DNA from 2 places in the Pseudomonas sp. Irchel s3b6 genome. Region 1 is predicted to be linked to the other one. Evidence: riboswitches for the same ligand, from Rfam matches in the RefSeq annotation. Region 1 holds a riboswitch; the other holds the start of a gene.
The links. A riboswitch is a leader RNA that binds a small molecule or an ion and turns the genes downstream of it on or off. The one in region 1 is predicted to bind cobalamin.
Positions count from the first base shown of each region.

Region 2: it holds a riboswitch for cobalamin, as region 1 does, so the genes downstream of both, cobO (cob(I)yrinic acid a,c-diamide adenosyltransferase) here and cobW (cobalamin biosynthesis protein CobW) in region 1, are expected to answer to the same signal.

Region 1 is NZ_FYDM01000001.1:375,607-382,480, forward strand. It holds gene CKW07_RS01795 (cobalamin biosynthesis protein) at 1-271, opposite strand, end outside; gene CKW07_RS01800 (CbtA family protein) at 268-969, opposite strand; gene CKW07_RS01805 (CbtB-domain containing protein) at 981-1,172, opposite strand; cobalamin riboswitch at 1,270-1,492, opposite strand; cobalamin riboswitch at 1,628-1,839, shown strand; gene cobW (cobalamin biosynthesis protein CobW) at 1,939-3,006, shown strand; gene cobN (cobaltochelatase subunit CobN) at 3,010-6,783, shown strand; gene CKW07_RS01820 (ATP-binding protein) at 6,850-6,874, shown strand, end outside.
Region 2 is NZ_FYDM01000002.1:512,670-519,543, forward strand. It holds gene cbiB (adenosylcobinamide-phosphate synthase CbiB) at 1-594, opposite strand, end outside; gene bluB (5,6-dimethylbenzimidazole synthase) at 591-1,241, opposite strand; gene CKW07_RS05995 (cobyrinate a,c-diamide synthase) at 1,238-2,557, opposite strand; gene cobO (cob(I)yrinic acid a,c-diamide adenosyltransferase) at 2,568-3,179, opposite strand; cobalamin riboswitch at 3,260-3,498, opposite strand; gene CKW07_RS06005 (hypothetical protein) at 3,653-4,237, shown strand; gene CKW07_RS06010 (sorbosone dehydrogenase family protein) at 4,301-5,614, shown strand; gene CKW07_RS06015 (class I SAM-dependent methyltransferase) at 5,636-6,298, opposite strand; gene CKW07_RS06020 (C40 family peptidase) at 6,322-6,855, opposite strand.

The DNA of each region.
Region 1 (6,874 bases):
CGATTTCCGAGTGGTGGCTCAGTTGCGGGTGGTAGCCGGCCAACTGTTCGCTGCTGAAGTATGTCATCGGCAATCCCAGCTGCGCGGCCAACTCGATCAGGCCCGGCTCATCTCGCTTCAGGTCGATGCTGGCCAGGGCCTTGATCGCCTGCAACTGGATGTGATGAGCCTCCAGTGCCTGGTCGAGCAATGCGCGCAGCGTACTCGCCGGGCAGCCACGCTGGCAGCCCAGGCCAACCACCAGGGTCGGCGCTGCGCGGTTTTCACTCATGCGTCGTATTGACCTTCGCTTTTGCGGCGGAACAACCAGGCACTGATCAGGCCAAGGGCCAGCCAGAAGGCCATGTTGGTCAACTGCGAAGCGATTTTGAATTGGGTCTCCAATGCTTCAGGCGCCAGCATCGAGTGTACTTCAGGTTGTGGGGCTCCAATGACATGGGGCACAGCCAGAATCGCGGCACCGAGAACTTTCAGCAGCCAGTTTTTGCCAAACGCGATCAGGGCGATGCCTGCGGCCGTCGAGGCAGCGGTGCCAATCCACCAGATTTGCCGTTGCGCCAGATCGGCAGCGGCGGTGCCCGGCAACTCGGGTGGTAGGCCGAGTGTCGGGGCGAGGACGAACGTCGCATAGCCGGCCAGGCCCCAGAGCAGGCCTTGGGCGGTGCGGCGGGGCGCGCGCAAGGTGTAGAGGCCGGCCAGCATCAGGGCGAAACCAACGGCTACTACCAGATTACCGCCGGTGGTCGACAGCACGCGCTGCCAGCCGTCTTCCGGGGCCCAGGCCTCGGCATCGTGAGTGTGAGCGGCCACGGCGCCTTCGGCGTGTTCATGCACTTCGGTTGCCGGAGCACTTTCGAAGGTTTCGGCCTGAAGAATCAGTGGCGCGACCCAGAAGCTTTGCAGCAGGGTGAGTAGCAGGGCGGCCAGCAGCCCGGTGAAGCCCGCGGTTTGCGCGATTCGCTTGATCATGTCGGCAGGTCTCAATGGCACGGGAAGGCGGCGCTGTGACGGGTATCGTGGGCCGCGTTGTGCACCGCTTCGATGTGCGAGAAGCCGGCGAAGTACACCAGGCACGCGCCCAGGATCGAGGCGCTGACAGCGACAACGAGGCGTTGGCTCAGGGTGGTTGTGGTGCTGGCGGTGGCGTGGCGAGTGCTGCTGATGATCGACATGGCGCTTCCCTCTGGTCAGTCAGGGGTGAATCGAGCGCATGAAAACCCCGCGAGCCGGGCACGCAGAGGCTACAACAGCGCCCGCCCACCGCGGGTTTGTTTTCTATGTGTTGCGGGCCGGTCTCCGGGCTCACGAGGGGTTGGCAATCGCCATACCGGCAAGCATCACCTTCCCATGCCGCTTTGGCACAGTGGATCTGATGCTTCGCTCGCTTACCGTTGCGGGGGCAGCACCGGACTGACATGGCTTGGAGTAAAGCACATGATTCACCGGTTTCCCGTTTCACCCTGTGAAGGGCACCCGTAACAAGGCGTGTAGGAGAGCATGGGCGAGGGATTCGCGTCAATTGGCAAGCGTTCTCAAGCGCGGCCGAACCCTGTGGCGAGGGAGCTTGCTTCCTCGCCACAGTGGATCGCAATCAACCTGTGAACATTGACCCGCCCCCGCACCATGCGTAGCCTTGCGCTTTCGAGGTTCTTCGGCGCATGCGTCGAAGCTAAGAAGGGAACGCGGTCAATGCCGCGGCTGCCCCCGCAACTGTGAACGGTGCTGTTTCTGCCAGGCCACTGCACGCTTGATCCCAAGCGGCGGGAAGGCGCAGAAGCCGCCAGTCGAAAGACCGGCCCACCGTCAGCCAGGAGACCTGCCTCGACACAGATTCTCACTACAACCGGGCGGGGTGATCCGGTGGCGAACTCTTCCCGCGCGCGTCTGCGTTGCCGGTTCTCGTCCCGTATGCCCGCCACCAAAGCCAAAGGGCATCCGATGAAAACACTGGCCAAACTCCCCGTCACCATCGTTACCGGTTTCCTCGGCTCGGGCAAAACCACCTTGCTGCGGCACATGCTCGATAACGCTCAGGGTCGGCGCATCGCGGTGATCGTCAACGAGTTTGGTGAACTGGGCATCGACGGGGAAATCCTCAAGCAGTGCGCCATCGGCTGCACCGAGGAAGAGGCCAACGGTCGCGTGTATGAACTGGCCAACGGCTGCCTGTGCTGCACCGTCCAGGAAGAGTTCTTCCCGGTGATGCGCGAGTTGGTGGCCCGTCGCGGCGACCTCGACCACATTCTCATCGAAACCTCGGGCCTGGCCCTGCCAAAGCCGCTGGTCCAAGCCTTCCAGTGGCCGGAAATCCGCAGCGCCTGCACGGTGGACGCCGTGATCACCGTGGTCGACAGCCCGGCCGTGGCCGCCGGCACCTTCGCCGCCTTCCCGGATCAGGTCGACGCTCAGCGCAAACTGGATCCGAACCTGGACCACGAATCGCCGCTGCACGAGCTGTTCGCCGACCAACTGGCCAGCGCCGACCTGGTGATCCTCAACAAGGCCGACCTGATCAAACCCGCCGACCTGGCCCGCGTGCGCCTGGAAGTCGCCGAAGAGCTGCCGCCAGCGGTGAAGATCATCGAGGCCAGCAGCGGTCGCCTGCCGCTGGACGTGCTGATCGGCCTGGGTGCAGGCTCCGAAGAACACATCGACAGCCGCCACAGCCATCACGATCACCATCACGACGGTGATGACCACGACGACCACGATCACGACGCCTTCGATTCAATCTCCATCGAACTGCCGCAAGCCGACGAAAGCCTGCTGCTGGATGCCTTGACCCAACTGGTGGTCCAGCACGGCATCTTGCGGGTCAAGGGTTTCGCAGCGATCCCGAACAAGCCGATGCGATTGCTGATCCAGGGCGTGGGCACCCGTTTCGACAAGCACTTCGACCGCCAGTGGGGCGCCGATGAAGCGCGCACGACGCGCCTGGTGCTGATCGGCCAGGCGCTGGACGCGGCCTTGCTCGAAGCGCAACTGCGCGCCGCGCTCAGCGTTTAACCCATGCACCTGCTCAGGACCCAGCCTGGCGGTTTCGTCGCCGATGACAACATTGCCGACCTGGGCCAGACCCCGGCCGAGCTGGTGATCCTGTGCAGCGGTGATTCCAGCCTGGCACTGCTGGCCGAAGCGGCGCAGCAGCTGCCCGAGGACTACCCGAGCCTGCGCCTGGCCAACCCGATGCAGGTGCAGAATCATGCCTCGGTCGACCTGTATGTCGACCAGGTGCTGTGCCACGCCAAGGTGATTCTGCTCTCGTTGCACGGCGGTATCGCCTATTGGCGCTATGGCATTCAACGGCTGGTGGAACTGTCGCAGCGGGGCGTGCAGCTGATTCTGGTGCCGGGCGACGACCGTCCCGATCCGGAACTCAGCGACCTGAGCAGCGTACCGGTGGCCGACCGCGAGCGGCTTTGGCACTTCCTGCGCCAGGGCGGCAAAGACAACGCCTTGGACCTCTATCGTTGCCTGGCCAGTCGCTGGCTGGGCCGTGATTACCCGTGGGCCGAACCGCAGGTTCTGCCGCGCACCGCGCTCTACCATCCGCACAAGAGCACCGCCACCCTGGGCGATTGGCAAGCCGACTGGCAGGCCGGTCAGCCGGTGGCGGCGGTGCTGTTCTACCGTTCACATTTGCAGGCCGCCAACACTGCCTTCATCGATGTGTTCTGCCAGCGCTTGCAGGTGGCGGGGCTCAACCCGCTGCCGATCGCGCTGGCCAGCCTGAAAGAGCCCGGCTGCCTGACAGTGGTCGAAGACTGGCTGGACGAGGTGCAGGCCGCGGTGATCCTCAACACCACCGGGTTCGCCCAATCCAGTCCTGAAGCGCCGCACCTGCGGCCGTTTCGTCGCAACATCCCGGTGATCCAGGCCATCTGCGCCCAGGACAACGAGCCGGGCTGGCGGGACAGCGAGCAAGGCCTGGGCCCCCGGGACCTGGCCATGCACATCGCCTTGCCGGAACTCGACGGGCGGATCATCAGCCGCCCCATCAGTTTCAAGGACCTGGCCTGGCGCAGCGAGCGCAGCCAGTCGGACGTGGTCTGCTACCGCGCGCAGCCCGAGCGCATGGATTTCGTCGCCGAGCTGGCGCGGCGCTGGGTCGAGCTGGGACGGGTGGCCAATGGGCACAAACACATTGCGCTGATCCTCGCCAACTACCCGACCCGCGATGGACGGATCGGCAACGGGGTAGGGCTGGACACCCCGGCGGCAGCACTGAACATCTTGCGGGCGCTGCACGCCGAAGGCTACCCGCTGCCTGCCGACTTACCGCACAGCGGCACTGAGTTGATCCAGCAGCTGCTTGGCGGCGTCAGCAATGACCTGGAAGCGATCGACCTGCGCCCCTGCCAGCAAAGCCTGGCGCTGGATGACTACCACGCGATGTTCAACGCCTTGCCCGAGGCCAATCGCAACGCCGTGCTGGAACGCTGGGGCCCGCCGCAAAGCGATCCGATGTTCCGCGGTGGGCGCATGATGGTGGCCGGCCTGCGCTTTGGCCTGACCTTTGTCGGCATTCAACCGGCGCGCGGTTATCAGGTTGACCCGAGCGCGGTCTATCACGACCCGGACCTGGTGCCCCCCCATGGCTACCTGGCGTTCTATTTCTGGTTGCGCAAGGCCTACGGCGCCCATGCCCTGATCCATGTGGGCAAGCACGGCAACCTGGAATGGCTGCCGGGCAAGGGGGTGGGGTTGTCCGAAAGCTGCTGGCCGGATGCATTGCTGGGGCCGCTGCCGAATATCTACCCGTTCATCGTCAACGACCCGGGCGAAGGTGCCCAGGCCAAGCGCCGTACCCAGGCGGTGATCATCGATCACTTGATGCCGCCCCTGACCCGTGCCGAAACCTACGGCCCGCTGCGCAATCTGGAACTGTTGGCCGACGAGTATTACGAAGCCCAGCTGCTCGACCCGCGTCGCGCGCGGGAACTGCAACGGGACATCCTCAAGCTGGTGCGTGAAACCCATATCGACCGCGAACTGCAACTGGACGAGCGACTCGACAGCGAGGCGGATGCCGCAATCTGGTTACCGCGCCTGGACACCTATTTGTGCGACCTGAAAGAGTCGCAGATTCGCGATGGCCTGCATGTGTTCGGCGAGTCGCCGGGCGGGCGTCTGCGGATCGACACCTTGTTGGCCTTGCTGCGCATTCCGCGCGGCGACGGGCGGGGGGCGCAGTCGAGTCTGTTGCGCGCCCTGGCCAAGGCCTTCGCCCTGGGTTTTGACCCACTCGATTGCGAGTTGTCCGATCCGTGGACCGGTCCACGGCCGGCTGCCTTGCTGAGCCTGAGCGACGAGGTGTGGCGCACCGCGGGCGATACGCGCGAACGCCTCGAGTGGTTCGCTGCGCAGTTGATCGAACAGGCCCTGGGGGCTGACGTGCTGTCGTTGGATAAACCCGGATGGACGGAGGTCGCTGCAATCATCGACAGCCTGTGCCAGGTGGTCGCGCCGCGTCTGGATGCCTGCGGCCCGGCGGAAATGCGCGGTTTGCTGGATGCCCTGGCGGGGCGGTTTGTCCCGGCCGGCCCCAGCGGTGCCCCGAGTCGCGGGCGCTTGGACGTACTGCCCACCGGTCGCAACTTTTACTCGGTGGACGTGCGCAACCTGCCGACCACCACCGCCTGGCGTATCGGTTTTCAGTCCGCCAGCCTGATTCTCGAGCGGCACCTGCAGGACCACGGCGATCATTTGCGCCAGTTGGGGCTGTCAGTCTGGGGCACGGCGACCATGCGCACCGGGGGCGATGATATCGCCCAGGCGATGGCGCTGATGGGCGTACGCCCGGTGTGGGCCACGGGCAGCCAGCGGGTCGACGATTTCGAAATACTGCCCCTGAGCCTGCTGGACCGGCCACGGGTCGACGTGACCTTGCGGGTGTCCGGGTTCTTCCGCGATGCCTTCGCCAACCTGATCCGGCTGTTCGACGCCGCCGTGCAAGCGGTGGCCGCGCTGGATGAGCCCGACGACATGAATCCGCTGGCAGCCAAGGTGCGCGCCGAGCGTGAAGCCTTGATGGCATCGGGGCTGGCGGCAGCGGATGCTGCGCGGCAGGCCGGTTGGCGCATCTTCGGCGCCAAGCCCGGGGCGTATGGCGCAGGCGTGCAGGGCGCCATCGACGGGCGCTTGTGGCAAAGCCGCGATGATCTGGCCGAGGTCTACCTGAACTGGGGTGGCTACGCCTATGGAGGTGCCGATGAAGGCACGGCTGCCCGCCAGCAGTTTGCTCAGCGTTTGAGCCAGGTCCAGGCGGTATTGCAGAACCAGGACAACCGCGAGCATGACCTGCTCGATTCCAACGATTACTACCAGTTCCAGGGTGGCATGCTTGCCGCCGTGGAAAGCCTGAGCGGTGCAGCGGCGGCGAGTTATCACGGCGATCACAGCCAGCCGGATCTGCCGAAGATCCGCACGCTGAAGGAAGAGCTGAACCGGGTCATCCGTTCCCGTGCCGCCAACCCGAAATGGATCGAAGGGGTCAAGCGCCACGGCTACAAAGGTGCGTTTGAACTGGCGGCCACGGTGGACAATCTGTTCGCCTTCGACGCCACCACACAGCTGATCGACGACCATCAGTATGCCTTGCTGGCCGACGCCTATTTGCTCGATCCCTCGACCCGCGAGTTCGTCCGCCAGCATAATCCCCACGCCCTGCGCGACATGACCGAGCGCCTGCTGGAAGCCCAGCAGCGCGGGATGTGGCAGGAACCGGGCGAGTACCGCGAAGCGCTGGAGAATCTGCTGCTGGATATCGAGGAAGACGGCTAGCGGCAGCGCCCACGCCCACGCCCGCGCACACCTGTGGCATTACCGACCATGAAGAGAAAACCCGACATGACCGACATCCCCCATTTCCCGC
Region 2 (6,874 bases), on a different contig from region 1:
GTTGAGCATGTCGTCGATTTTCGCCGCCGCCCAACCGAAGCGCTCAAAGCGCTCGTTGCGATAACCCCACATGGCATCAAGGGTGTTGCTCAGGCGATAAAGCACCACCCCCGGCGCGCCGGCCACGGCAAACCAGAAGAGCGCGGCAAACACCGCATCGCTGCCGTTCTCCAGCACCGACTCGGTGGCCGCCCGGGCCACCGCGGTCTCATCCAGTTCGCTGGTCTGGCGACTGACCAGATAACCGACGCGGGTACGGGCTTCCTCCAGGTCATGGCTGCGCAGGGCCTGGGCCACCGGTTCGACGTGTTCGCCGAGGCTGCGCAGGCCCAGCGCACAATACAGCGCGAGAATCTCGACGATCCAGCCCAGGTAGGGCAACCAGGAAAACGCGGTGACCAACAGGGTCAGCGGCAACACTGCAATCACCCACGCGGTGACCCCGTGACTGCGCCAGCCACGGCCGCCCGCATTGAAACGTTGTTCGATGCGATCGGCAAAACGGCCGAACGCCACCAGCGGATGCCAGCGCCTGGGCTCGCCCAGCAGCGCATCCAGCGCTACCCCGGCGACACTCAGCAAGGCCACACTCATTGACTCTCTCCCCAGACATTTTCGTACAACAGTTCACTGAGCGGACGCGCTTGCGCCCAGCCTTCGAGCACCAGCATCGGCGCCGGATAGAATGCCTCGACCGGCCCCAGGCACAACACCGCCAGCGGCTTGGCCCCGGGCGGCAAGCCCAGCAAGTCAGCCAGGGCCTGGGGCTCGAACAACGACACCCAGCCCATGCCCAGGCCTTCGGCACGCGACGCCAGCCAAAGGTTTTGAATCGCGCAGGACAGCGACGCCATGTCCATTTCCGGCAAGGTGCGCCGACCAAAGATGTGCCGCTCGCGATCATCCATCAGCGCGGCGACCAGCACCTCGGCGCAATCGTTGATGCCTTCGACCTTGAGCGTCATGAATTCATCGGAGCGTTCGCCCAGCGCCTCGGCGGTACGCACCCGCTCCTCTTCCACCAGGTGCTGGATCTGGCCGCGCAATGCCCGGTCACTGATGCGGATAAACCGCCAGGGCTGCATCAGGCCGACGCTGGGCGCCTGGTGCGCCGCTTCGAGCAGGCGCCGCAGCAGCGCCGGTTCGACCGTGCCACCGCTGAAATGACGCATGTCGCGACGCTCGGCGATGGCGCGATACACCGCATCGCGCTCGGCCGGACTGAAGGCATTGTCAGTCATGGTTTCTTCACGGTCTCAAGGTCAGGCGCAAACAGCGCGGCAATCGCCGACGGATTGGACGGGAAATAAAAGTGCACGTATGAAGCGGTCATCCTTCCGGCACGGTAAACCGCCTCCGCGCCTCGTCCGCCGTTGGGGCTCAGGCCACGGGCAATCGGCTCAAGCTCGGTACGGGTCAACGAGTGGTGGTAGGTGTGGCCACGCAGCGAGCCCTCGGGCAGGTCGACCGCCTGCAACGCCAAGGCCGCCAAGCGCTTTTGCATCACCGCCTCACCGGCCAGCAAGCCCACCAGCGCCGCCCGCGTGCCCTCGACATCGGTCAGCGAGTCGAGCAAATACAGCATGCCGCCGCATTCGGCGAGCAACGGTTTACCGGCACCATGGTGAGCGCGGATGGCGTCGAGCATCGAGGTATTTTCAGCCAGGGCGACATGGTGCAACTCCGGGTAACCACCCGGCAGATACAAACTGTCAGCCTCCGGCAACTCGCGGTCGCGGATCGGCGAAAAGAAACGCAACTCGGCCCCCATCGCCCCCAGCAGGTCCAGGCTCGCACCATAGGTAAAGGCGAAGGCTTCATCGCGCGCCACGGCAATGCGCACACCCGCCAGCAATGGCTCGGCCGTGATCACATCGGGCGCGGCAAACTCGACGGCCGGGGGCAATGCCACTTCGCAACTGCTGGCCAGGGCCTCGGCAGCGGCGTCGAGGCGCAGGTCCAGGTCGTTCAGCTCACTGGCTTGCACCAGCCCCAGGTGACGGCTCGGCAACTCGATGCCGGTTTCCCGGGACAAGGCGCCGTACCAGCGCAGGCCTTCGGTCAGGCTGCCTTCGAGCAACTGCGCGTGACGCAAGGTGCCGACCCGGTTGGCCAGCACCCCGGCGAACGGCAGGTCCGGCTGATAACGCGCAAGGCCCAGGGCCAGCGCACCGAACGTCTGCGCCATGGCGGTGCCATCGATCACCGCCAGCACCGGAACGCCAAAATGCCGTGCCAGATCCGCACTGGACGGCGTGCCGTCGAACAACCCCATGACCCCTTCGATCAGGATCAGGTCGGCCTCAGCGGCCGCTTCCCACAACAGCCGGCGACTTTCCTGCTCGCCGACCATCCACATGTCGAGTTGGTACACCGGCGCACCGCTGGCGCGCTCGAGAATCATCGGATCGAGAAAGTCCGGGCCGCATTTGAACACCCGGACCTTGCGCCCCTGATTACGATGCAAGCGGGCCAGCGCCGCGGTGACGGTGGTCTTGCCCTGGCCGGAGGCCGGCGCGGCAATCAGCACCGCCGGGCAGTATCGACGGCTATTCATATGGAAAGGCTCATAGCTCGACACCCTTTTGCGCCTTGATCCCGGCCTGGAACGCATGCTTGATCATGCCCATTTCGGTGACGGTGTCCGCCAGTTCGATCATTTCCGGCTTGGCGGCACGACCGGTGACGACCACATGCTGCATCGGTGGGCGCGCCTGCAAGTCGCTGAGCACCTGATCCAGATCGAGGTAACCGTGCTTGAGGGCAATGTTCAGTTCATCGAGCACCACCAGGCCGATGGCCGGATCATTCAGCAACTGACGGGATACGGCCCAGGCGGCTTCGGCAGCCGCGATGTCGCGCTGGCGATCCTGAGTCTCCCAGGTAAACCCTTCGCCCATGACATGGAAGCGCACTTGCTCCGGGAAGCGCCGGAAGAACAACTCCTCGCCCGTGCTGTTACGCCCCTTGATGAACTGCACCACACCGCACTGCATGCCGTGGCCCATGGCCCGGGCCAGCATGCCGAACGCCGAACTGCTTTTGCCTTTGCCGTTACCGGTCAGTACCAACAGCAGGCCGCACTCGTTCGGCGAGTTGGCAATGCGTTCATCGATCACGGCTTTCTTGCGCAGCATGCGCGCCAGATGGCGTTCGTCACGATCAGGGGAATCAGTCATGGGGGAGCTCTCCGTTGAGGCTGGATAACGGCGGGCAGGCATGGAAACAGACGGCAGGAAGCCTGGCATCGCCCACCGTGATGCCGCTGGATGGATCAGGCCGGTCTCCGGGCTCATGAGCGGCTGGTTTGGCCGGACCGCGCGCCTTCCCATGTCGAACGTCGACACAGTGGCTCAAGGCGCGATCTTCACTCATTTACCGTTGCGGGGGCAGCGCCGGGATCGTTGCCCGCTCTGTCGAAGAGCGCGCCCTCACCGGCTTCCCTGTTTCACTCGATCGACCAGCGGGTCACCGAGCACCTGAAACAAGTCGCGAAGGTTAGAGGGTTGGGGGTGGAGCGTCAATTAATGCCGGGCTCATGCCGCGACAGAAACAGACCCCGATCAATAAACCGACGCCCTTGTTGTGCCAGACTTCAAGCAGTGATATCAAATAGCCACAACCTGACACCACAATAAAAAGGGCGAGCACCATGCAAGGCATGATCATCAGTAACCCGAAACTGGAATTTCTACGCCCGGTACTGGAGCGCTGGTTTGACTGTATCGATCGCTACAACGCAGTGCGTGGCGATAACGAAAGCCCCTACTGGTTTGATGAACGCGCCAACCTGAGCCTGCTTTCAGCGGCGGCCTGGATGGCGGAGATGGTCACCCTGGAACAGGCGCCCACCAAAAAGCAGATCGAGGAAGGCGAGCGCAATGGCCGTGCCGACCTGCTCATCGCCAACCAGGAGCAACGCGCCTACCTTCAAGCCACACAACGCTGGCCACGGGTCAACCAACTGAACCTCACCCAAGCGCTGCTGGACATTGCCAGCGACGCCAAGACCATCGCCTATGCCAGCGAACTGAAAATCGGCTGCCTGTTCGTCGCCCCGCAAAAACTCCAGCACAGCGCCACACCGGAAGAACTCCAGGACATGGTCGACGACCTGCAAAAGGAACATTGTTGCGCCGTGGCCTGGTACTTTCCTTACGCTTATCGCAAATTGCGCAACGAAGCCGGCTACTATCATCCGGGTATCGCCGTGCTGCTCAAGGAGGCCCGTAGCTGAGATTGAACCTCAAGGCGATCCGACTCCTCTGGACTGAAAGGATGCATTCATGGAGAAGCCCGCATGTTCAAGCCCCGATTCGCCCTGGTTATCACCCTTGCCGCAGGTCTGGCCGCCTGCGGGGAAACCTCCAGCCTGCAGGTGTCGGACGGTATCGGTCCCTCACCCACGCTGCCGGAGCCGGACAAGACCCTGATCCCGACCGTGAATATCGCCCCCGCCGTGGGCTGGCCAAGCGGTGCCAAGCCGATTGCCGCGCCCGGCACCCAGGTCGTGGCATTCGCCAAAGGGCTCGAACACCCACGCTGGCTGTATGTGCTGCCCAATGGCGATGTACTGGTGGCCGAAACCAACGCCCCACCCAAGCCTGATGACGGCACAGGTGTGGTCGGCTGGATCACCGAAAAAATCATGGCGCGCGCCGGTGCCGGCGTGCCCAGCCCGAATCGCATCACCCTGCTGCGCGACACCGACCACGACGGCCACGCCGAAACCCGCACCCCCTTCATTGAACACCTCAACTCACCCTTTGGCATGGCCTTGGTCGGCAACGATCTGTACGTCGCGGATACGGATCGGCTGTTGCGCTTCAACTATGAAGACGGCGCCACCTCGATCACCTCCAACCCCATAAAAGTGATCGACCTGCCCGGCGGCACACTGAACCATCACTGGACCAAAAACGTCATCGCCAGCCAGGACGGCAGCAAGCTGTACGTGACCGTCGGCTCAAACAGCAACATCGCGGAAAATGGCCTGGAGCAGGAAACAGGTCGCGCGGCGATCTGGGAAGTTGATCGCGCCACCGGCAACCAACGGATTTTCGCCTCGGGCCTGCGCAACCCCAACGGCATGGGCTGGGAGCCGCACAGCGGAAAACTCTGGACTGCCGTCAATGAACGGGACGAACTCGGCAACGACCTGGTACCTGACTACATCACCTCGGTCAAGGACGGGGGCTTCTATGGCTGGCCGTTCAGCTATTACGGCCAACACGTCGATACCCGGGTCACGCCACAAGACCCGGACCTGGTCGCCAAGGCCATCGCCCCGGACTACGCCGTCGGCTCACACACCGCCCCGCTGGGCCTGGCATTCGCACAAGGAAGCACACTGCCGGCGCCCTTCACCGAAGGCGCCTTTATCGGCCAGCACGGCTCGTGGAACCGTAAACCCCACAGTGGCTACAAAGTGATCTTCGTGCCGTTCAGCGCAGGCAAACCGGTCGGGCAGCCTGTCGATGTGCTGAGCGGTTTTCTCGACCAGGATGAACAGGCCATGGGCCGGCCGGTGGGCGTGGTGATCGACCGGCAAGGAAATCTGTTGGTGGCCGATGATGTGGGGAACACCATCTGGCGGGTGTCAGCCCTCCAATGAGCCGCAACGACCGGACGAGGCCTAGACTTTGCGGCACAAGGTCAGGCCATCCCCCAGTGGCAGCAACGACAAGTCCACCCGCGCATCCGCCTTCAAGGCACGATTGAGCGCCTGGATGGCCCGGGTATCCTCGCTGGCGGGATTGCTTTCCAGTACCCGGCCGCTCCACAGCGTATTGTCGAATACCGCCAGGCCGCCCTGGCGTAGCAGCCGCAAGGCGCTCTCCAGATAGGCCGGGTAATTGGCTTTGTCGGCATCGATGAAGATCAGGTCAAAGCATTCCCCCTGCCCTTGCTGCTCCAGCTGCGCCAGGGTCTGCAGTGCCGGCGCCAGGCGCAGCTCGATACGCCCGGCCAGCCCGGCCTCCTGCCAGTAACGGCGCGCCGTGGCGTTGTAATCGCCAGGGAGGTCGCAGCAGATCAGCGAGCCGTCCTGCGGCAAGGCCGCCGCCATGCACAGGGCGCTGTAACCGGTAAAGGTCCCTACCTCGAGTACGCGCCGGGCGCCTGTCAGCTTGATCAGCAGGGCGAGGAACTGCCCTTGCTCGGGCGCCACCTGCCAGCGCGCCATGGGCAGCGCCTGGGTTTCATCACGCAAACGGCGCAACAGCGGCGTTTCGCGCAGCGATACATCGAGCAGGTAGTGGTAGAGATCATCGTCGAGATTGAGCGTACGAGCGGTCATGACAACCTCTGCGAGACTGGACGCTAGGGATTGCGCGCCAGATGCTCCGGCTGCAATACGCGCTTGGCGCTCAGGTAGGCCTTCTGCCAATAGGCTTTGGACAGGCTGTCCAGCTTGACGGTACCGCCGGTGGCCGGCGCATGCACGAATCGACCCTCGCCGACGTAGATCCCGGCATGGCTGACTTGCGAGCCGCCATTGGTGGCGAAGAAGATCACGTCACCGGTCTGCAAGGCGGTCTTGCCTACACTGGGCGCCTGCATGCCGATCATTTCACTCGTGGTGCGCGGTAGCGTGATGCCCGCCGCGTCTCGGTAGACGTAGCCGATCAGGCCGCTGCAATCAAACCCCGAATCCGGTGTATTTCCACCCCAACGATAGGGCGTGCCCACCAGGCCCAGCGCGCGGAACAGCACGTCGTCGGCCACCGGGGAGAATGATTGCGAGGGTGCAAAGACAGGGGCGCGAACCACTTTGGCCGGCGGCGGAGTACGACTGGCACAGGCGCTGAGCAGCGCTGCGAGGAACATGAGTGCAAGGCGGGCCGACATCGTCATCTACAGAGCATCCTGATCT